DNA from 4 places in the Solibacillus sp. genome. Region 3 is predicted to be linked to each of the others. Evidence: riboswitches for the same ligand, from Rfam matches in the RefSeq annotation. Region 3 holds a riboswitch; each other region holds the start of a gene.
What was found. Region 3 has a riboswitch for cobalamin ahead of ABS917_RS07975 (ABC transporter substrate-binding protein). Riboswitches for the same ligand answer to the same signal wherever they lie in the genome.
Positions count from the first base shown of each region.

Region 1: linked by a shared signal. The riboswitch ahead of ABS917_RS07020 (glutaredoxin family protein) and the one ahead of ABS917_RS07975 (ABC transporter substrate-binding protein) in region 3 are both predicted to bind cobalamin.
Region 2: linked by a shared signal. The riboswitch ahead of cobJ (precorrin-3B C(17)-methyltransferase) and the one ahead of ABS917_RS07975 (ABC transporter substrate-binding protein) in region 3 are both predicted to bind cobalamin.
Region 4: linked by a shared signal. The riboswitch ahead of metE (5-methyltetrahydropteroyltriglutamate--homocysteine S-methyltransferase) and the one ahead of ABS917_RS07975 (ABC transporter substrate-binding protein) in region 3 are both predicted to bind cobalamin.

Region 1 is NZ_JBELZM010000005.1:69,517-75,083, forward strand. Features, by position in the region: gene nrdF (class 1b ribonucleoside-diphosphate reductase subunit beta) at 1-155, opposite strand, end outside; gene nrdE (class 1b ribonucleoside-diphosphate reductase subunit alpha) at 143-2,236, opposite strand; gene nrdI (class Ib ribonucleoside-diphosphate reductase assembly flavoprotein NrdI) at 2,233-2,601, opposite strand; gene ABS917_RS07020 (glutaredoxin family protein) at 2,598-2,822, opposite strand; cobalamin riboswitch at 2,978-3,160, opposite strand; gene dut (dUTP diphosphatase) at 3,332-3,769, shown strand; gene ABS917_RS07030 (hypothetical protein) at 3,924-4,109, opposite strand; gene ABS917_RS07035 (alpha/beta hydrolase fold domain-containing protein) at 4,352-5,269, shown strand.
Region 2 is NZ_JBELZM010000005.1:42,695-48,261, reverse strand. Features, by position in the region: gene cobK (precorrin-6A reductase) at 1-402, opposite strand, end outside; gene cobJ (precorrin-3B C(17)-methyltransferase) at 411-2,072, opposite strand; cobalamin riboswitch at 2,298-2,484, opposite strand; gene ABS917_RS06880 (S16 family serine protease) at 2,654-3,538, opposite strand; gene ABS917_RS06875 (DUF2785 domain-containing protein) at 3,554-4,354, opposite strand; gene ABS917_RS06870 (acyl-CoA thioesterase) at 4,376-4,780, opposite strand; gene ABS917_RS06865 (GNAT family N-acetyltransferase) at 4,794-5,567, opposite strand, start outside.
Region 3 is NZ_JBELZM010000006.1:63,953-69,519, reverse strand. Features, by position in the region: gene argS (arginine--tRNA ligase) at 1-1,513, shown strand, start outside; gene ABS917_RS07985 (hypothetical protein) at 1,533-1,706, opposite strand; gene ABS917_RS07980 (acyl-CoA dehydrogenase family protein) at 1,847-3,016, shown strand; cobalamin riboswitch at 3,120-3,310, shown strand; gene ABS917_RS07975 (ABC transporter substrate-binding protein) at 3,451-4,398, shown strand; gene ABS917_RS07970 (FecCD family ABC transporter permease) at 4,391-5,389, shown strand; gene ABS917_RS07965 (adenosylcobinamide amidohydrolase) at 5,389-5,567, shown strand, end outside.
Region 4 is NZ_JBELZM010000011.1:78,003-83,569, forward strand. Features, by position in the region: gene ABS917_RS12035 (DUF2621 domain-containing protein) at 1-434, opposite strand, end outside; gene ABS917_RS12040 (DUF1659 domain-containing protein) at 598-816, shown strand; gene ABS917_RS12045 (DUF2922 domain-containing protein) at 848-1,069, shown strand; gene ABS917_RS12050 (YvrJ family protein) at 1,128-1,268, shown strand; gene ABS917_RS12055 (SCO family protein) at 1,374-1,985, shown strand; cobalamin riboswitch at 2,217-2,396, shown strand; gene metE (5-methyltetrahydropteroyltriglutamate--homocysteine S-methyltransferase) at 2,559-4,829, shown strand; gene ABS917_RS12065 (hypothetical protein) at 4,841-5,020, shown strand; gene ABS917_RS12070 (transcription initiation factor TFIIIB) at 5,104-5,307, opposite strand; gene ABS917_RS12075 (VC0807 family protein) at 5,332-5,567, opposite strand, start outside.

The DNA.
Region 1 (5,567 bases), on a different contig from region 3:
TCCTGATGCTCGAATTCCTTCCATTGTTTGACGTCTTTACTGACTGCAATTTCTTCGGGGAACCAGATTTGTTTCCATTGCTGGTCCCAAAAAATGCGAGCGAGTTCACTCGTCGGGGTATTCCAGTTGACTGCTTTATACGTTAAATTTGACATGCGACACACTCCTCAATTGTAAGTAAACGTTGGCGTACGTAATAAACAGTTTTAATGCCTTTCGTCCACGCATATATATAAGCTTTTGCCAATTGTTCTGTGTTCCACTGATCTGTTACGTATAGTGTCATGGAAATCCCCTGGTCCACATGCTTTTGCGCTGCTGCGTAAAGGTCGATCAGTTCATACGGGTTTACTTCATATGCTTCGGTATAAAGTTCCTGGTTTTCATTCGTTAAAAATGGCATCGGATAAATTGTACGGCTGTCAGCATAATCGCGAACCTCCACGCGTTCTGTAACAGGGGCAATGGAAGCGGTACAGCTGCGGATGTAGGAAATGGAGCCAGTTGGAGCAATTGCAAGTCTATATGAGTGGAACAATCCATGCTCCAAAACGTCGGCCTTCAACTGCTGCCACATATTTTGAGTAATGATCGGTGTACCCCCAAGTGCTTTAATCACTTCAGGTGTAAGTTCTTTTTCTTCTTTATATATATAAGTTTCAAAGTAAACACCGCTCGCATAATCACTTTCCTCAAATCGATAAAACGTTTCGTTCTTTTGCTTCGCGATTTCCATTGATGCTTTTAATGAGTAATAATTCAGTGCTTCCATAAACGCATCGATAAATTCAATTGACTCTTTGGAGCCATAACGGATTCCGCTTTGTACGAGGTGTCCATGCAAGTTCATAACGCCCAATCCTACAGAGTGCATCACTTTGTTGGCTTTCGACACAGAAGGGACGTTTACAATATCGGTCATCGTTGAGACATTCGTCAAAAGACGCATTGCTGTATCGACAAGCTGTCCGAAATCCTGAACTTTCGTTGCTTCGTGAATGTCGATCGATCCTAAATTGCAAGAAACATCGAGGCCATATTCATTCGGCTCGTTTTGATCGGTAACAACACTTGTTTGCTGGTATTGGAGAATTTCGGTGCACAGATTCGACATCTTCACACGTCCGATTTCTTTTAATGGATGCTCGTTATTAACATTATCATCGAATATTTCAAAAGGGTAACCCGATTCAAACTGCGCTTTTTTAATTTCCGTATATAGTTTACGGGCATTTAATCGTTTCAGTTTACGGATGTTCGGATTATCCAATAGCTCATAGTACATTTCTGTAATCGAAATTTCCGACATGCGTTTCCCGTATTCTTTATAAATATCATATGAACTGAACAAGACGATATCTTTATCTCGGCGCATCAGTTCAAAGAAAATATCGGGTAGAATAATCCCTGTAGATAGTGTAGCTAATCGGATTTTATCGTCGGCATTTGGTTTCTTGGAAGAGATGAACGCTTCAATATCACCGTGGAAAACATTCAGGTAGACGACTCCTGAACCATTTCTTTGACCAAGCTGATTCGAATATGAGAATGAATTCTCCAGCAGTTTCGCAACGGGCATAACCCCGCTCGCACGGTTTAAGATCCCTTTTATCGGATCACCTAAAGGACGAAGATCGGTCAAGTTTACCCCGACACCGCCGCCTAAACGGGAAAGCTCCAGACAGTAACCGATGTTCTCGGCAATCGAGTTCATCGTGTCATCCATTGTCAGTTTAAAGCATGAGACAAGCTCACCACGCGCCTTTTTCCCGCTGTTTAAAGCAGTTGGGGTTGCTGGCTGGTAGGCAGTCATGACCGCTTCGATGGCCTTTTCCGCCAACATTTCATCACCTTGTGCTAAATAAAGGGCGATGATGACAATTCGATCCTCGTACTTTTCCAGAATTTCTTTTCCGTCACGGCTTTTCATCGCATAGCTTTCGTAAAACTTTGAAGCACTCATGAATGAAGGGAACCGGAACTTGTAGGAATAGGCTTTTTTGTACATCCGTTTAATAAAGTCCATCGAGTAGAAATCAAAAAACTCTTTTTCGTAATAGCCTTCATCAACTAAATAGCGCACTTTTTCCTCAATATCAATAAAGTAGCGTAAACGGACATTGACGTCTTCCAGAAAATAGCGGCGTGTTGCTTCTTTGTCTTTCGCCAAATCAAGTTCACCGGTTGCACGGTAACGGTTTAATATATCGTTATTTAATTTTAAATACTGTTTCATATCGATGCCTCTTTCCAAATGGAGTGGTAGTAATCTGTAATCGACTCGTAATTAGCCGGAGTTCCCCGCATTTCCACTTTTTCAATTAACGGAATTCCGTATTGTGCAGCTAAAAGGTCACCAGCACGGCCGAAAAAAGCATGACCGAAATTCCGGTTTCCGCTTACGATAATTCCTTTGCATAATTCAAAGTTCGCAGTCATGAACTGGTCGACGATAGGGGGGACAGAGCCTAATCCATCCGTATATGTAAATAAAAGATACGGTTCATCGATTTTCACCATCTCGGCCAGATCCTTTGCGGGTAAGCCGAGTTTTTGCACGATGTATCGTACATTGCCAGTTCGTGAAGCATAAATAATCATGCAGTCATTTCAGAAATGCGATCGATAATAGAAGTCGGCTCTGAAATGAACTCACCGTTTATTTCAAATAACGGCACAGACAGAAAACCTGCATCGATTACTTGTTGTTTTGCTGTTTCGTCCTGGTCGATATTGATGACCTCTACTTCCAAGTTGGCTGCATCAAGTTCTGATTTTACCCATAGGCATTTCGGGCAAATTGTTTTCGTATAAAGTTTCATATTAGAATCCCTCGCTATATAAATATTACTAGTTATCGTGTCGTACAGTATGCGGGAGAGATTTGTGACAAATAAAAAAGCTATCCCGGAAAACAGGATAGCTTGAAATGGAAACGAGTTAAAGAGCGCCTCCATTTCCTATTCCCCGAAGAAATGTACGTAGTTTTAACGCGGCAGGTCTCCTGGCTTTGCCTCATCCGTCAGACATACCTTCCCATGCATTGCACAGTGGTCTATTCGTCTTCAGTCAGCATTTACAGTTGCGGGGACAGCGTTGGATTCACACCAAACTTCCCTTTTAAACTACATTTAGTAGTACCGTGATAAAAAAACACAATATATAGTTGAATTGAGTATAAGCTTTAACAACATAAAAGTAAAGAGCCTAAAGAAAGATAACATAAATCCAATAAGATTTCTAGAAAACTCCCTATTGAAAATAAAGAAAAAATATGGTTTTGTTATAACTGCATGTAAATAGATTTTATTAATGAGAAAGTTGGTTGAATATGTCGATTCAATTGAAAATTAAGAAAACCCACCCGGATGCTGTATTACCGAAACAGGCACGGGAAGGGGATGCAGGGATGGATTTAAGCGCGGTTGAAGAGAAAGTTTTACTGCCTGGTGAATACGCATTAATTAAAACCGGTCTTCAAATCGAACTGCCGGAGGGAACAGAAGCGCAAGTACGCCCACGTAGTGGATTGGCACTCAAACATGGGATTACGGTGTTAAATAGTCCAGGTACGATCGATGCTGGCTATCGCGGTGAAATCGGCGTGATTTTAATCAATCACGGGAAAGAACCTTTTACGATTGAGAAAGGAATGCGCATCGCCCAGCTAGTCATTCAATATGTTCCGCAAGTTTTCATTGAAGAAACAGACAAACTGTCGGATACGGAGCGCGGTGATAAGGGCTTTGGTTCGAGCGGAGTGAAATAATGAAAAAAAGCCTGCTTTCGGATGAACACAGGCTTTTAATCTTCTTTTTTCCACTTTATGTAATTGTATGACGTTTGAAAAACAAATACGATCACGAGCAACAGCGTAACAAATATAAAGTTAGCGGAAAACCTTTCAAAATAATAAATGATTGCTAACGGAAAAATACAAAACGGGATTGAATAAATCGTGCGTAAAAATTTACGGCGATATGATAGGCAAACTTAAATCCTTTATCCACTTTCGGCTTTTTCCGGAAATACATAGACAAGACAAATGTCGTAATTGAAATCACTAATAATATGAATCCGTACTGAATTAAAAAATCTAAATCAACCATAGTAGTTTCCTTCCTCTCCTTTTGACTGAATATCGATCTGTGTCACAATTTTTGAAATCGGTAAATACAAAAGTTCACAATTATAACGCCCATCAGGTAGATCTTTCTAAAATCCAATGAGTACCATCATTCCCTCCTTTAGAATTTATTTTCTAATAGGTACTAAGTATGCATAAGGATATATAGAAACGTTTATCCGTTTAGAAGGTGATCAATCAATTTTAGTCGAATGCATAAGAATCATAGTAGAAAAAATAGGATGGAGGCATTGTATGCGTAGCGTGCAAAGTGTGTTGTTTGAGAAGTTTTTAATACTGCGAGGAACAAAGAAGAAATTTATGGATTTACGACTGCTCGATGAATTTATTGCAATGAAACATAACGAGAAACCGTATGAACTGGATGCTAAATTCAGAGATCAGCATCAAATACAGAAAGACGAATTGAATAGCATTCACTATTACACAATTAATGAACAGCAAACACCGGAAAAGGTCATCTACTATTTCCACGGCGGAGCGTATATTAATGATCCACTGATTTTTCATTGGCGTTATTTAGTAAAGCTTGCACAGGAGACAAATTTCACGATTGTTGTGCCAATTTATCCGAAGCTACCTAAACATACACATAGAGAGTGTTTTGTTGCCATCCATGACTTATATGATCATCTTGTTTTAAAATACGATGCACCGTTTATTTTTATGGGGGATTCTGCTGGAGGCGGGTTGGCAATGGCGTTGGCTCAGGATGTAAAGCGATGTTCGAAAAAGCAGCCTCAGCATATTGTTCTACACTCTGCCTGGCTAGATGTACGAGGGGAAGACCCGCGCTATAAAGAACTTGAAAAACGCGATCCGATGCTTGGAGTGATAGGCGCACAGGAGCTTGGCAGGTTATGGGCGGACGGCTTGGAGTTAACCGACTACAAAATAAGTCCTGTACATGGAGAACTGATAGACATTGGACAAATTACCGCTTTTGTGGGGACGGATGAACTACTGCTAGTCGATGCAAATATGCTTCTCGATAAGGCAAAAGAACAGGGAGTAGCAATTCAATACTACGAATATCCGAAAATGAACCATGTTTTCCCGGTATTTCCGATTCCGGAAGCAAAAAAGGCAATGAATCAACTGCTTAGGATTATAAAAAATTAGTACGAATTAACAAGGGAGCTTTAACAGTACGGAAACGTATATTATCCGACACATCAAAACGGAGGACAAGATTAGGAGACCAAGTTAACAATAGCTGATAAGGTAGGAATAAGCAGCTACACAGGTAATTTCAAATATCCCTCCAGCAGTTTTCTGATCGCCTGTTTACAGATGACAAACAGGAAACAGGTGTGTTGAAAGGTAAAAAAATTTCTACACACCTGCATTGCTTAAAAACTTTGGCATCCATTTATTAATAAAGGTCACTACATGAGACTTAAGGACCCCAACAAAGCGA
Region 2 (5,567 bases), on a different contig from region 3:
ACTGCCTGTCGTCAACATAATTGTTCCTGAATGTGCGGATGCAGCAATTGCCGCTTCTTTATACGTTTCCACTTCCGTAACGAGCAGATGTACATAGCTTTGTTGGGGACGTTCATATCGAATATAGGGTATACCCGTTATATTTGCAGCAGCCATCGCTGTTTTAGAAGCCTCTTCCGCATACGGATGACTTGCATCTACCACCGTTGTTACGTATCGTTCTTCGATCAGTTCCGACATTTGCTGTTCTGTTAAGCGACCGACATGATATGGAACATTCGCATCTTTTAGACTCGCAGCAGCAGAATCCGTAACAACAGTGGCCACCAGATCATAGCCGGCTTGCATTAATCGACTCGCCAGCTCTCTTGCATCACTTGTTCCCGCTAAAAATAAAATCATCGTCTCACCTAATCTCCACACGGGGCTTCTTCCACTTTAATTTTGCATGACATATCAACATAATTGAAATTCAGTATTTTCTTCACACGTTTAAAATATTTAAAGAAACGCTCATTAGGATGTGCATTTTCTTTATAGTCCGCAATGATATCCGTTAGTAAAGGAATCAATTTTTCCGGATCGATTCCCTCCAGGACAGGTTGTGCAGCATGAGCTGTTCGCCCAACTGGTTTAGAGCCGATAAACAAATCGAACTTTTTCTTACGGTAAACAATGCCGATATCATCAAAAACCGCTCGATAACATGCCATACCGCATCCATTAAAACCGACGTGCAGCTCTTTCGGCATTTTAATGCCCCCGAGCGTTTCCATGATCTGTTCAGCATAAGGAATGGATTCCGCTTTTTCGCCGTAACAGAAATCACACGCCTTGACGATTACTACGTCGCCGACAGGTTGAACAAGTAAACCCGTTTTTTCTACCGTTTCTACGATTCTTTGAGGTGAATCAGTTGGTACCTTCAACACGAGACGATGATCGGGCGTATATTCCATCGTACCCCGTTCCCCTACAACCTCTGCCAATGTAATCATTTGTGCAGGTGTAATCATTTTATTGGCAACACCTGGTGATACAGCAAACTCAAATATGGATTCCACTTCTTGCTGAACTAAAAAAGGATTTTCTTCAACTTTTACTACTGACGTTTCTTTATGTACGAGCGCTAATGCTTCATTTGCAAGCTGTAATGCGGTTATTTTAATGGCTGCTGGTTCAACTATTTTTTTCTCGATAGCTTCAATTTTTTCATACCCTGTCTTTGCTTCACCCGTTTCCTGATCCAACGCCCAAGGTTCCGCTTCTTTTTTCAAACGTTGGTGCGGTTTTAATAGTTGTTTTTCTTCTCCCAACGTATATTTACGCTGATAACCACGAGGTGTAATAATTTTATTATCATAGTAAAATGTTGAGGAATTCCCTACGACTACCGTAGTCAACATTCCGATATCGTGTTCCAGCATCTCTTCTAGTGTAGTTAACACAATATCCTGCGTATCTCGGTAAGCAGCTTTTACTAGTCCAACAGGTGTATCCGGAGAACGATACTTAAGCAAAATACGCTGTGCTTCAACAATTTGTCTCGTGCGTCTGCCAGATTTCGGATTGTAGAACGCAACGACAAAGTCTGCCATTGCAGCTGCCTCAATCCTTTTTTCAATTACCGTCCAAGGTGTTAAATGGTCACTTAAACTAATTGTGCACGAATCATGCATAACCGGAGCGCCGAGTAAACTTGCACAGGAGTTAATCGCAGATATACCCGGAACAACTTCTACTTCAATGCCTACTTTTGCAGTCCAGCCCTTTTCGATTAATACTTCATATACGAGCCCCGCCATCCCGTAAACACCCGCATCCCCACTGGAAATAACGGCAACAATATGGCCGGCTTCAGCTTGTTTTACAGCTTCTTGTGCACGTGAAACTTCTTCAGTCATTCCCGTACTGACAATGGTTTTCGCAGTCACTAAATGCTCAATCAGTTCTACATACGTTTTGTAGCCCATAATGTGATCACTTTGCTGTAGCGCATCGACTGCACGTTTTGTTATATGTTCACGATCTCCAGGACCGAACCCTACAACAAAGATTTTTCCCTTTTGCATGTATACACCCTCCGTTATAGAAAAATACATCTCGCCCCATAGGGAGTGATGATAATTTTACTTGTGTGGATCCCAATAAAAACTGGTATTACGTATCCACTAAGAAATAAAAAATGCCCGCACCTCTCATCAGAAAGAGGTACGGGCATGTGAAATTAATACTAAAAAAGTATAGAAAACACAAAAACAATTACTTGTTTCGCCTATACCTCTCCCTCCGAAAAGTAAGTATCGTTTAAATAAGCAGGTTTCCTGGCTTAAGCTTCCTTTTACTTTCACATCTTCCCATCATTACGACAGTGATTCATTGTGATTTCATCAGCTATTACAGTAGCGGGGGCTGCATTAGTCTTGCACTAATTTCCCTTTTACCTTACAAAAATCTGTAAGCACTCATTTAAATTGCAAATTATTAAATTATTATAAAAATAACATAGTCTGTTAAAAAATGATAGGGTAATTATTTTCTCCATAAGCTTCTGAGCATAACTGGAGCGTTTATTAGTCGTGTATTAGGTGTTTTATACATAAATTTACTATACAACTAATCAAAGGTTGTTTAATTTCAATTATTCACTTTATTATTTTCCTGTTACGGGTTCATTTAGCTTTTTTACATAATCCACGGCATCATTTATAGATGTGACAGCAATAATTTTGATATCAGGTTGCTCATTTATTTTTACTTTCTTCGCCTCTTCTTCATTTTCCATAGGTATTAGAATATGAGAAAAGCCGCTTTGTTCAGCAATTAAGATTTTCGCTTTTATCGAACCAATTTCCTTCACATTACCTTTGCTATCAATCGCTCCTGTTACGGCAATCGGAACGTCATTGTTAACGTCACCATTTTCGATAAGAGCGCTTAAAACAGCGGCAAGTCCTGCACTGTCACCTTCTATATCCTCTCTTTCTAAAAATCGATTAATAGCAGAAGAGTTTTCAGGTAAATAAGCATTGACATTTTCCTTCATTGTTTCAAAATGTTTCTCCGCAGGACGTACATAACTTAGTAATTCTTCGTTTTTCGAACGGTACCGGATTTTATTCGTGACAACTTCCACATCCAGAATTTCTTTATTAGTTGAAAATTCCACACTATGAATTAGGTAGTCCAAATCTGTTATATATGGAGCTTCAATAACTTCCACTGCCAGTACATTGATACCTGAATCTTCGACTATTTCAAAAGGCTCGTTATATGAGACAAGAAAGTAAGTATACTTTTCATATTCAATCAGTCGGCTTTCGAACATAGCCAATAGAGCTAGTATATAAAAAATCCCCAAAAAAGCTGCTTTCAACTTCTTGTTGTTTCGGTAAAGAAAAAAACCGAAAATTGAAATACCCAAGCCCACCATGATAAAAATAATAAATTGATAACCGTTAATGTTATCAAAATAATATGATAGTAAACCTGTTATGTATAAAAAGAACGGCAGTATCATTAAAAAAAGACGTCTCAATTTTTCAACTCCTTGCTAAACTATAGTTGGACTTCCAAAAACAATCCAATTAGTTGTTTGTGTACATTTGGTTGAACTTAATAAATGCTTTAATAATGTTGCCTCGAATTTCTTCACGTTCCATTCATACCGGTATTTCTTATGCCAATTCTCTACTTCTATGTAATGCAATTCTTTTAGCCACGTTAACAATTGCTCATCCGTCAGTCCCTTATCCAGTAATGCATCAATGACCGGTAACATGCGTTCTTCTTCCTCATCGATTAAAGCATATTCAGTATGAAGACAGCTTTTTAAACTTTGTAATGCACTACAAAATAATTGTGAATCCGTCATCAACGGATGTCTAATTGCTTCTGTCAATAAGTCACTTCCATGTGCAACCGCATGTGCCCAGCCCTTCGTATTGACAAAACCCCGGTAATCCTTCTCAAAAAATAAATAACGAATACTACGGTGAATAGCCTCAACTACGAGTTCTTCAGGCAAAATTCTTTTTTCACGGTCTTTCCCTAAAATAAGCGTAATAACAAGTGCTGAAAATGATTTTGTAAAAACATCATCAGAAGGGGCATTGTGTGTAATATTTAAATAAAGATGCTCATCATCCAAACATGTTTTTAATATTGCATTTAATTGTTTGTCAGTATATTGTTCATTCAGAATTAATTCGCAAAATCCCCGATAAATTAAGTGATCACGTAAATGTCCATCCGTATTTCCGGTATTTTTTAGCATGAACTCGATTAATCCGTTAAAATCAATTAAATCCAGATTGGTCGTTTTATTTACTATTCCTTCTAAATGTTCTTTCATCACCAATTGAATTGCTCCTTTTTATTGCTCCATTTCGAAAAGTTTTTTTAATGGTTCAGGTATTTTGGCAACTTTTTTCTTTTCTAAATCGAAAAAGCATCCTGACTGCTTTCCGATACAATGTGTATGCTTCTCCGTTGTAATTTCCAGCTCCATTTCCCAACTTGATTGCCCGACTTTCACCATCCAGCACCGTCCGAGCGGTTTATCGAAGATTGTTAAAGGGGCTTTGTACTCGATTTCTGTTTTCATCAAGATTGGGGAGATTTGTACTGCCATCATTTCCGCTAATGGATAATGCTCATTTAAAAAAGCCATACGTAAATCCTCAAACCACCTTACATAAACAATATTACTTACAATGCCCATCGCATCGATATCATAGGCATTTATATGAATCGGTTGTTCTGCTAATAAAATTTTCACAATATTATCTCCCTTATTTTCTTTCTTCATATCGAACCATTGTCCAAAAACCGATATCTTCAAAACCAATCCGCTTATAAATGCGTCCGGCAGCAGGATTATCATAAAACAGGCAAATTGATTTTCCTTCGGCGAGCAAGTCAACGCATAGTTTTAACATACAATGTGTCGCATATCCCTTTTTCCCGTAACCTGGTCTCGTTCCGACACCAACAATCATCGCGGATTGGGAATTTTCCGCTGTTGTTGATGCTGATGAGACCATCACGCCTTGTTCATCACGAATAATATAAGTACGCCCAGTTTTAAATTTTTCAGCACGCTCTCTTCCTTCAACACTAAATGTACCCGTTGAAAATTCCGGGATCGATTTGAGCATTTCAATATTTTCTTCGTACTCACTTGGCTGTAAATACGTTACATTTGAAAAATCCAATTCGGCAGTCGGAACCGTTAATTTTGTACATTTTGCATAATACGTTTCGCTGTCCCGACGAATACCGCGGTCAATCCATTTTTTTAATGGAGTGACTAAATGCTGAAGTCCCGATATTTCTATCCGACCTCGGTTTTCGTTAACTATTTTGGCAAATCCTTCGACATCATAATTCCCTTCACTATACGGAATATAGTTTTGATCATAGCGCAGTAAAATCGCTATTAGCTGATCACCTACAAATTGCCCCCATAAATCCTGAATATCAGATTCCATCCCATACGCTTCAATGTCACCTATGATAAATAAATTTTCTGCCGGCTTTTTATGTACAAGTGCCATTGTAATTTT
Region 3 (5,567 bases):
GCAATTGACTAAACTGGCTAAAAAGCCGCCACGTGTAATTGCAGAAACGATTTTAGAGCATTTAACGACTGAAGGCACAGACATCGAGAAGGTTGAAATTGCCGGGCCAGGTTTCATGAATATTACAGTTCGTAAAGACTTCTTGGCGAGTGTCGTTACGGCAGCATTTGAACAAGGCGAAAACTATGGTCGTTCAACTGCAGGTGCAGGAGAAAAAGTACAGGTCGAGTTCGTATCGGCTAATCCGACTGGCGACTTACATTTGGGACATGCGCGCGGTGCATCTGTAGGGGATTCATTATGTAATGTATTGGATTTTGCTGGTTTTGACGTATCACGTGAATATTATATTAATGATGCCGGCAACCAAATTAATAACTTAGCGTATTCTTTGGAAGCGCGTTATAAGCAAGCATTAGGAATGGATGCAGAAATGCCGGAAGACGGATACCACGGTCCTGATATTATCGGAATTGCTGGTAAGCTGGCTGAAGAATTCGGTGCAACAATTTTGGACAAGTCGGATGAAGAACGCTTTAAATTTTTCCGTGAACATGGCTTGAAACTGGAATTGGCAAAACTGCAAAATGACCTTAAAAACTTCCGTGTTGAATTTGATGTTTGGTATTCAGAAACATCTTTATATGAAAACGGTAAAATCGATGTAGCATTAGACAAACTGAAAGCAAATGGCCATGTATTTGATGAAGAAGGCGCAACGTGGTTCCGTTCAACAACATTCGGTGATGACAAAGACCGCGTATTAATTAAAAACGATGGTTCATACACATATTTAACACCGGATATTGCTTACCATGAAGATAAATTGCGCCGCGGCTTTGATAAGCTGATCAATATTTGGGGTGCTGACCACCACGGCTATATTCCACGTATGAAAGCGGCGATCGAAGCACTTGGCTATGACCGTGGCACATTGGAAGTAGATATTATCCAAATGGTTCAGCTGTACAAAAACGGCGAGAAATTCAAGATGAGTAAACGTACAGGTAATGCTGTAACGATGCGTGAATTAGTGGAAGAAGTAGGCTTGGATGCGGTACGTTATTTCTTCGTTAAAACAGCGGGAGATTCACATATGGACTTCGATTTAGACTTAGCGGTATCACAATCGAACGAAAACCCAGTATATTATGCACAGTATGCACATGCGCGTATTTCATCAATTTTACGTGCAGCAAATGAGCAAGGTTTTAAAGCATCATTGGAAAACCTGAACTTGCTAGTAGCAGAAAAAGAAGAAGATGTGCTTAAAAAAGTCGGCGCATTCCCGCAGATCGTGGCAGATGCAGCGAAACACCGCACACCACACCGTATCGCAAACTACATTCAAGACTTGGCTGCTGCATTCCATAGCTTCTACAATGCAGAAAAAGTATTGAACCAAGATAACAAAGAGCTGACAGAAGCTCGTTTAGCATTAATTACAGCAGTAAAAACTACATTAGCGAATGCACTGAAACTAATCGGCGTAAGCGCACCGGAAAAAATGTAATTCAATATTTCAAAGCACTCTATTTTCTGTAGAAGAAAATAGAGTGCTTTTTCTTTATGTATAGCGGTGTTTCTCCTTTATGATCGATTCGTTCTACATCGTAAGGTAAAAGTTCTTCTTTCGCATCACAATTTTCCACATTAAGGCGAGAATATTCTCCTTTCTCCCGCAAACGTTCCACTTTCGTTAGCAAACACGCCACTTTATGAAACAGTAAAGCGTTCCCAATCCCTATAAAGGAACTGGGGATATCAATTGACTTGTAATTTTCCGAAACGTACTATTAAATTTGACTTCTATATACAGGACAATAAATATGAGGTGGTGCTTTTCATGAGCAAGGAATTATTTATTCAAACCGACGAGCAGCAACAATGGCTGAAAAAGCTCGAAACAATATCAGATAGCGTGAAAGAACATGCTCAGCAAACAGATGAACAAGCGACATTTCCATTTGAAAATTTCCGGAAGCTGAGAGAAATCGGCTATACAAAAATAACATTGCCAAAGGAATATGGCGGAGATGGATTCACAGTATATGATGCGCTGCTACTGCAGGAAACTTTGGCGAGCTTTTGCGGAAGCACGGGTCTGGCTGTTTCGTGGACAATTCAGAATGTGGGCGAGATTTTTGAAAATCGCTATTGGGATGAACAAAAGCTCGACTGGTTTGGCGGAGAAATTGCAAATGGTGCGACAGTCAATCGTGCGGTAAGCGAGTTTGCGATGGGAAGCCCGGTGCGTGGCGGACGTCCGGGTACTTCAGCAAAACGTGATGGTGATTACTATGTAATTAATGGCCGTAAAAACTATACGAGCGGTGCACCGGACCTCGATTATTTTTTAGTGTCGGCATGGATTGAAGATGAGGGCCAGTTAGGATTTTTCCTCGTTCCGAAAACAGCTGAAGGGGTATCGGTCGAAAATACGTGGGATGTTGCGTCAATGCGCGGTACGGGAAGCGATGATTTAGTGCTCGATAATGTACGTGTTGATAAAACAAACTTAGTGGAAATCCCGAACTATTCAACCGGATTTAAGCTGAACGGCTGGCTGCTGCTCATTCCGGCAACTTATTTAGGAATTGCCCAGGCTGCTCGCGATTATGCGGTTGATTTTGCAAATAGCCATTCCCCGAACAGTATTCAAGGAACAATTGCCCAGTTGCCAAACGTGCAAACACTGATCGGAGAAATGGATTTGGCGTTGACGAAAGCACGCTTTACAATTTACGGTGTTGCGGGGCTATACAATGACCCGATTAAAAAGGCGACATTAGTCAATGAAATTAATATTGCGAAACATGTAGTGACAAATACAGCAATCGAAGTTGTTGATAAAGCGATGCGTCTAGTTGGGGCAAAAAGCCTGCAAAGATCAAACCCGCTTCAACGCTATTACCGTGATGTACGTGCAGGTCTGCACAATCCGCCAATGGATGACATTACAATTAAACGATTAGCTGAAACGGCAATTGAAAAAAACTTGAAAGAGAAAGAATAAGTAGTTCTTTTATTCGTAATTTCAACAAAATAAGACAAATTATCTGAAATTTTAGCGAATGAGCATACATTTTTCCGAATATCCGCTATAATAGAGCTATTAACTTTATATGGACGATAAAGGTTCTTACTCGTTGGATTGAGTAAGAAGTAAAAGGGAAATCGGTTCAATTCCGATGCGGTCCCGCCACTGTAATTGCTAGTTGGGAGCAACAGGCCACTGAAAAACTTTCGGGAAGGCGCTCTTCAACGTTTATGCATAAGCCAGGAGACCTGCCTTTATAATGCCCTAAATTAAACCTACGAGGATAGGATATGGCGGATAAATTCTTTTTATTGAATATTATTTGCATATGTAAAGCTTCCTTCATTTATGGTAGGGAGCTTTTTATTTTTGTAGAAAATTATACAACAAAATCTCAGGAGGTTTTTATTTTGAAAAAATGGCAACTGCTTTCTTCCGCAGCATTACTCACATTAACATTGACTGCATGTAATTCGGAAAAAGCAACAGATGAACAATCATCAAAGGGAAGCACAGAAGTAACTGAAGCAGCACAATTTCCGGTTACATTAAAAGATGCTTTGGACAAAGAAATTACACTTGAAAAAGCGCCGCAACGCATCATTACATTAACTCCATCGAATACGGAAATTTTATTCGGCTTAGGATTGAACGATGAAATTATCGCCGTTAACGACAATGATACATACCCTGAAGAAGCATTAACAAAAGAATCGGTTGGCGGCATGGAGTTCAATTTAGAACAAATAATCAGCCTGCAACCCGATTTAGTCTTAGCACATGAATCCGGAATGTACAGCTTCAATGAACAGGCAATTGCGCAGCTTGAAACAGTAGGAATTCCCGTATTTGTTGTAAAAGATGCCAAAACATTTGAAGAAACGTATGAAACGATTGAACAAATCGGGCAGCTGACAAATAAAGAACAAGAAGCCGAAAAAATGGTTGCCTCAATCAAAGAGGGGATAGAAGAAATTGAAGTGAAAGTAGCCGACCTTGAAGAGAAGTCCGTGTTCATCGTTGTGGGAACAGATCCGGATCTTTATGCAGCAGGAGAAGAGACATTCATCAGTGAAATGCTGGACGTGTTAAATGCAGAAAATGCTGTTCCTGAACTAGGGTGGCCGATGTACAGCTCTGAGCAATTTGTAAAAAGCAATCCGGACGTCATTTTAGTAACGTATGAAAACGATATGGCGGCAATTGAGGAAAATGATGCATATGCCGAAATGGATGCAGTGAAAAACGGCAATGTGAAATTGGTCGATGGCGATACTACAAGTCGACAAGGTCCGCGAATTGTTGAAGGTATTGAATCAATAGGTGCTGCAATTTATCCAGAGGTATTTAATGAATAAAAAATATTCAATCGCCTATGTACTATCGATTGGATTACTTTTAAGCAGTATATGGATCGGCATTTCATTCGGGTCTGTTAATTTTCCGTTTTCTACATTATGGGATAAAACAACTGATCCGGTTGCATACAGTATTTTGTGGAAAATACGTATGCCCCGCGTCATTTTAGCCGCATTAATCGGAGCATCTTTAGCGATAGCCGGAGCAGCGTTCCAAGGGTTACTTAAAAACCCTTTGGCGGATCCGTATACATTGGGAATTTCATCTGGAGCCTCGGTAGGTGCGGTTATGACCATCTTTTTAGGGATTTCAATACCGGTGCTCGGTGTCTTCACATTGCCGGTATTCAGTATGGCTGGAGCCGCATGTACGATGATTATCGTCCTGACATTTGCAAGGCTTGTTGACCGTTCGATGAAAATGGAAACGCTGATTTTGACGGGTATAATTTTCAGCTCGTTTTTAGGGTCCTGTATTTCCTTAATGGTTGCACTTACGGGTGAACAGCTAAGAGAAATTATCGGATGGCTTTTAGGAAGTGTGTCGATGAGAGGGTGGCCGTATGTTCAGATGGTGCTGCCGTTTATGGTGATCGGCACAGCACTTATTTGGCTAACTCGCCGTGAACTGAATGCTATGGTTTATGGGGAAGAGCGTGCCCAGTATTTAGGTGTAAATGTTAAGCGCAGCAAGTATATGATTTTGGCGGGCGGTTCCATTTTAACAGGAGCGGCTGTTGCTGCATCAGGGACAATTGGATTTGTCGGATTAGTAGTACCGCATATGATCCGTCTGCTGATCGGAGCAGACCATCGACATTTATTGACATTGTCGTTTTTGAATGGTGCAAGCCTGCTCGTCATTTGTGACTTAGTATCGCGTACAATTATAGCCCCTATCGAACTGCCGATTGGTGTTATTACTTCCTTTATTGGCGCGCCTGTCTTTGCCTATATTTTCTTCAAGCAACGTAGAAAGGTTGTTGCATAATGTTAAGAGTAAATAACTTATCAGGTGGTTATGGCGGGAAAAAGATTATAAAAAATATGACGTTTCACGTGGAAAAAGGAAGAATTCTCGGGATTCTTGGTCCGAACGGTAGCGGAAAATCGACATTACTGAAAATGATAAGTGGTGTGCTGAAGCCTGAAACAGGTGAAATTTTTAT
Region 4 (5,567 bases), on a different contig from region 3:
TATGCCTCAAATAAATCGTTATAGTTCGTCGTATCAATTTTCATTTCATCGAGTTTTTTACGCAAAAACTTATGGTCGCGTTTAGGTGAAGCGATAATATAGCCACGAATAATTAAGTCCAGGTCGATTTTTGAGGCACGCTCATTCAGTGCAATTTCACCGATTTTACCGGCAATCTTTTCTTTGGCAACTTGGCGGAATAGCTCTGGTACAGGACTGACAAGCTCGGTAAGTAATTGTTTTTCATCTTCTCCCCAAAGATGAATCGTTTTATCTAAGTATATGTTTTGCCAATCTAGATCCGATTTTCCGTCCTGTTTTGGCAGGGCCTTCAGAAACTTTCGGAACATAAAAAAGCCGCCAATCCCCATAAGCGAAATCAATACTACAACCCAAAATAAAATAAACCATAAAAACCAGCCATCTAAGCCCACAATGTTCACCTCATTACAAAATATTGTCTTGAAATTCCTTCTACTAACCTACTGGTGATAAACCTCATTATTGTCTATTATATAAGGTTTTGTAAAATTTTTCATCGTCATTGTCCCTTTTTTCGGTAAATCATGACATATATAGGGCAAGGAGGTGATAAACATGAACGAATTCGGATTTTTATCTGCAACATTGACAGTATTTTATCAGACAGGTCTTGATGAATTTAACGAGCCGATTATTAAAAGTTCTACATTCCGTAACTTGGAAAGAAATGCAACAGCTCAGCAGCTATATACAGTTGCAACTACAATCGTCGGCTTAACAGATTTCGATTATATCGAATCTGTGAAAACGCAGAAAGAAAGTATTACAGCTTAATTAGTATTAGCAAAGAACGGGAGGTGAGAATATGGCACAAGTATTACAATTGACATTTGCCAACATTGCAGGGAATACGATGACGATCAACATTAATGATCCGAAGCCGAATTTAACGGAAGCTGAAGTAAATGCAGCGATGCAAACAATTATGGATCAGGCAGTATTTTCAAAGGACGGATTTTTGTTCAATGTGAAAAAATCAGCGCGCATCGTTGAACGTAATGTCACGGCGATCGAACTGAACAGTTAATAGTAAGGCCGGTGAAGTATGATGCTTTGCCGGCTTTCTCAAGTAAGGAGGAATTTTAATGGACCAGTGGATAGCGATTCTTCAGGAAGTAACATTTCCGATCTTTATATCTTTTTATTTACTGTATCGGATTGAAACAAAACTTGAAGCGATTCATACAGCACTTGTATCATTACATCATCCCGCAGATAGAGCATAAAAAACTCTTCACAATGTTGACACACATCCTTCTTCCAATAACTATTGAGAATATACTAAATATTGGGTAAGATGAGAGTAATGTTCAAAGAGTGGAGAGAGAGAAATGAAAACGAAAAAAATTGTATTCGCACTTATGCTCTTGGCAGCGACAGTTCTCACAGCATGCAGCAATTATCAGTTTAAACCGACGACCAACTTTGAGATTAGCGGGTTTACGATGACCGATCACCGTAACAATGAAGTGACACTGGAAAGCCTAAAAGGGGAACCATGGCTGGCAATGTTCATCTTCACAAGTTGTACAACCATTTGCTCGCCAATGACGATGAATATGACCCGGATACAGGACCACCTCGAAAAAAAGGGGCTGGAAGATTATAAAATTGTCGCGTTTTCAGTAGACCCGGACTACGATACACCAGAGCGTTTGACAGAATATTTATCGCGCCATACACCAGTTGATGAATCAAAATGGCATATGCTGACAGGGTACGATCAAAAATTTATTGAACAATTTGCTAGAAACTCATTTAAAACACCTGTCCAGTCAATTGAAGGGAATGACCAAGTTATCCACGCTGATACATTTTTCCTAGTGGATGAAAAAGGAATTGCCGTGAAAAACTATTCAGGTTATGGCACGGGAGAAGATGGTGTTCCATATGAAACGATTGCGAGTGATATGGAAGCACTCATTGAAGAACGTCTAAAATAATAGTGAAATGTTAGATTAACTTGCGAAAAAAGTGCAGCTGCTTTTTGAGCAAGTTTTTTTGTGGGGTTTACTGCGGACATTTCTAATAAAAGAGCGAAATATGCTAATATCATTCCATATTTCATTAAAAAGCACACTGCATTAGCTGAAATAATTCAATCCGCATATACAGGATGCAAGAAATAAAAAGAATTTTCAAAACTCATTTTCTATGATATAGTATACGAAATTACATACTGTGTAAGTTACGGTGCTTGTGAGAACAAGCTGAAAAGGGAAACCAGTGAAAGTCTGGTGCTGTCCCGCAACTGTAAATCGGAGTTCGTGATATTCAACCACTGTCTAATGATGGGAAGGATCACAAGAACGTTGATGATGAGCCAGGAGACCTGCCGGAAACTAGTACACGCCAATACCTACGTGGAAATAGGTGGTGATTTTGTGCGAAAGTGAGACAACTTCCTTTGATAATACAAAGGTTTCTTTTGTCAATCTCTTAAACATTCACACCCCTCTTTCATTTGGAAAGAGGGGTTTTGGTTTTTATGTAACAAATTTAAGGAGGAATTGTTTATGAAAACAGCAGTAATTGGCTATCCGTATATTGGACCGAATCGTGAGTGGAAGCGTGTAACAGAGGCGTTTTGGAAAGAACAACTATCTTTAGGAAGTTATGAACAGGAAATGAAAAACTTACGCATCGCTCAACTTCAGCAGCAACAGGATTTAGGGCTGGATATTTTAACAGTAGGAGATTTTACATATTATGACCGCATGCTTGACTTAGCCGTTATGTTTAATATGATTCCATCAAGATACGACCACCTTTCATTGCAGCATCATTTAACCGCGTATTTTGCAATGGCGCGCGGTGCTGAAAACGTGGTGGCAAGTGAAATGACGAAATGGTTCAACACGAATTATCACTATATTGTACCGGAATACGAAGGACAGAAACTGGCATTGCAACACAACTTTTACGCGCAATATATACAGGAGGCAATAGAAGCAGCCGGCACAATCCATCGTGTGACTATTATCGGTCCATTTACATTTTATAAACTGACGAAAGGTGTTGGCCCAGAACAAAAACAACACTATATTCAGCAGCTGGTAATGGTATATAAGGAGTTGCTTCAGTCGTTGGAAGCAAGTGGTGCAACGTCGATCCAGCTTGAAGAACCAAGCCTTACAAAAGACCTTACGTCCGAAGAAATAGCATTAGTTCAGCATTTCTATCATCAAGTATTAAACGGACTGACAGTCGAAACGATCTGCACAACTTATTTTGAAGCGTTATCCGATTATGAAACATTGATTGATTTGCCTGTTGATGGCTTTGGACTGGACTTTGTTCATGGGAAAAATGAAAATCTAGCAGCGTTAAAAAAGTTTGGTTTCCCAAAAGATAAAGTTCTATATGCAGGTATTATTAATGGTCGGGACATTTGGAGAGCCGAGTTGCAGAAGCAGTTGGCACTGATTGCGGAAATACGTTCCTATGTACCATTTTCACCAATCCATCTACAAACATCGTGCAGTCTACAGCATGTGCCAGTTACAACAGCAGGAGAGGATGGCATTTTGCCAGAGCTGCTAAATGCTCTAGCATTCGCCAATGAAAAAATTACGGAACTGCAAATGATTAAAGGGAAAATTCTTCAGCCCGAAGTCCTTCATATCCAGGCGTTTTTAGAAAGCGAAAAAGCAATCCGCACCTTGGCACTTCATGAATCGAGACAAAAGAAGGCTGTACATGCACATGTAAACGCATTAACACCGGAATCATTTAACCGAGCAGATAACTACAACAAACGCAGCAAACTGCAACGTGCCTTTTTACAGTTACCAGACTATCCGACAACAACAATCGGGAGTTTCCCGCAATCTGCAGAAGTTAAGAAAAACCGTAGTTTATGGCGAAAAGGGGAAATTACAACAACAGAGTATGAAGCATTCAATGCGAATGAAACGGCACGTTGGATTGCGATTCAGGAGCAACTTGGCCTTGATGTCCTTGTCCATGGAGAATTCGAGCGAACAGACATGGTGGAATTTTTTGGTGAAAAATTAAACGGATTTGCTTTTACGAAAAATGGATGGGTAGTTTCGTACGGATCGCGTTGTGTAAAACCGCCAATTATTTACGGAGATGTTGAATGGATAGAACCGATGACAGTTAAGGAAGTAAGTGCGGCACAATTACTTACGGAAAAACCGGTCAAAGGAATGCTGACAGGACCCGTTACAATTTTAAACTGGTCATTTGTAAGAAATGATTTACCGCGCTCAGAAGTTGCTTATCAAATCGGCCTGGCACTAAGAGAAGAAGTAAGGGCACTTGAAAATGCGGGAATCTATATTATTCAAGTAGATGAACCTGCTTTGAAAGAAGGCATGCCAATCCGTAAAAGTCTGCATAAGGCTTATATCGATGCGAGTGTAGCAGCATTTAAATTAGCGACAAGCGGTGTACGGGAAACGACCCAAATTCATACACATATGTGTTATTGCGAGTTTAACGATTTTATTGATGTAATAGAATCATTGGATGCGGATGTAATTTCAATTGAAACGTCACGAAGTCACGGGGAGCTGATAAAAGTACTGAAAGAAACACCATATGGACTTGGAATTGGCTTAGGTGTATATGATATTCATAGCCCGCGTATTCCAACTGTGGAAGAAATGGCGGCCATTATAGAAAATAGTAAAAGAGTAATCGCAAAAGAACAATTTTGGATCAATCCCGATTGTGGTCTGAAAACACGTACGGAACAAGAGACCATTGCATCATTGAAAAATATGGTGGCCGCAAAAAAGCGTCTAAAACAGTTGAATTAGGGGCGGTCACTATGAGTCGAATGAAAAGAAATTACACCCCTGTTTTTTTGACAGCTATAATGAATGGCTTTACAGGAAGTTATACAAAAAGCCTTAAAGAGTTACGAGATGAATTGATGGCGACATACCCAACGGATGCAAAGGAAATTCAAAAAGCCTACTATTCTGTAAAAGCTGTGTTAGTAGGCTAAATAAATTTTTTACAAACAGATAGAAATTACAATGCCCGTTGCAATGCAATATGCAACGGGCTATTTGTAATACTCATAACGAATTAAAAAGTCCCTTTAAATTTCTCGGGTTTTACTACATAGCCTTCAATAATAAACCCGCACTCGGTACAAATAATGTATTCGATATTGCATCCTAAACTTAATTTATTAACAGGTGACATAACACTGTACCCGCTATGTTTGCCTTTTCCTAATTCCGTGCCGCCGCATTTTGGGCATTCTTGTACATTAGCAAAGTTTTTCATCTCCATCAACCTTTCAATAAAAAATTAATCCGCCACAATGTCTGTTTCCGGCAGCTTTTCATCACCTTTTTCCTGTAATCCCTTCGTATATTTTTGCACAATTACATTAATGTAAAAGAACATCCCCATTAAAATGCCGGAAAACACCCATCCTGCAACTCGTTTATAAACCAGCATGTCACCAAAGCTGTCAATTCCATATTTCCGTAAGAGAAAGACCGTAATTCCTGCCATTACAAATCCACGAATAATAAAGACAA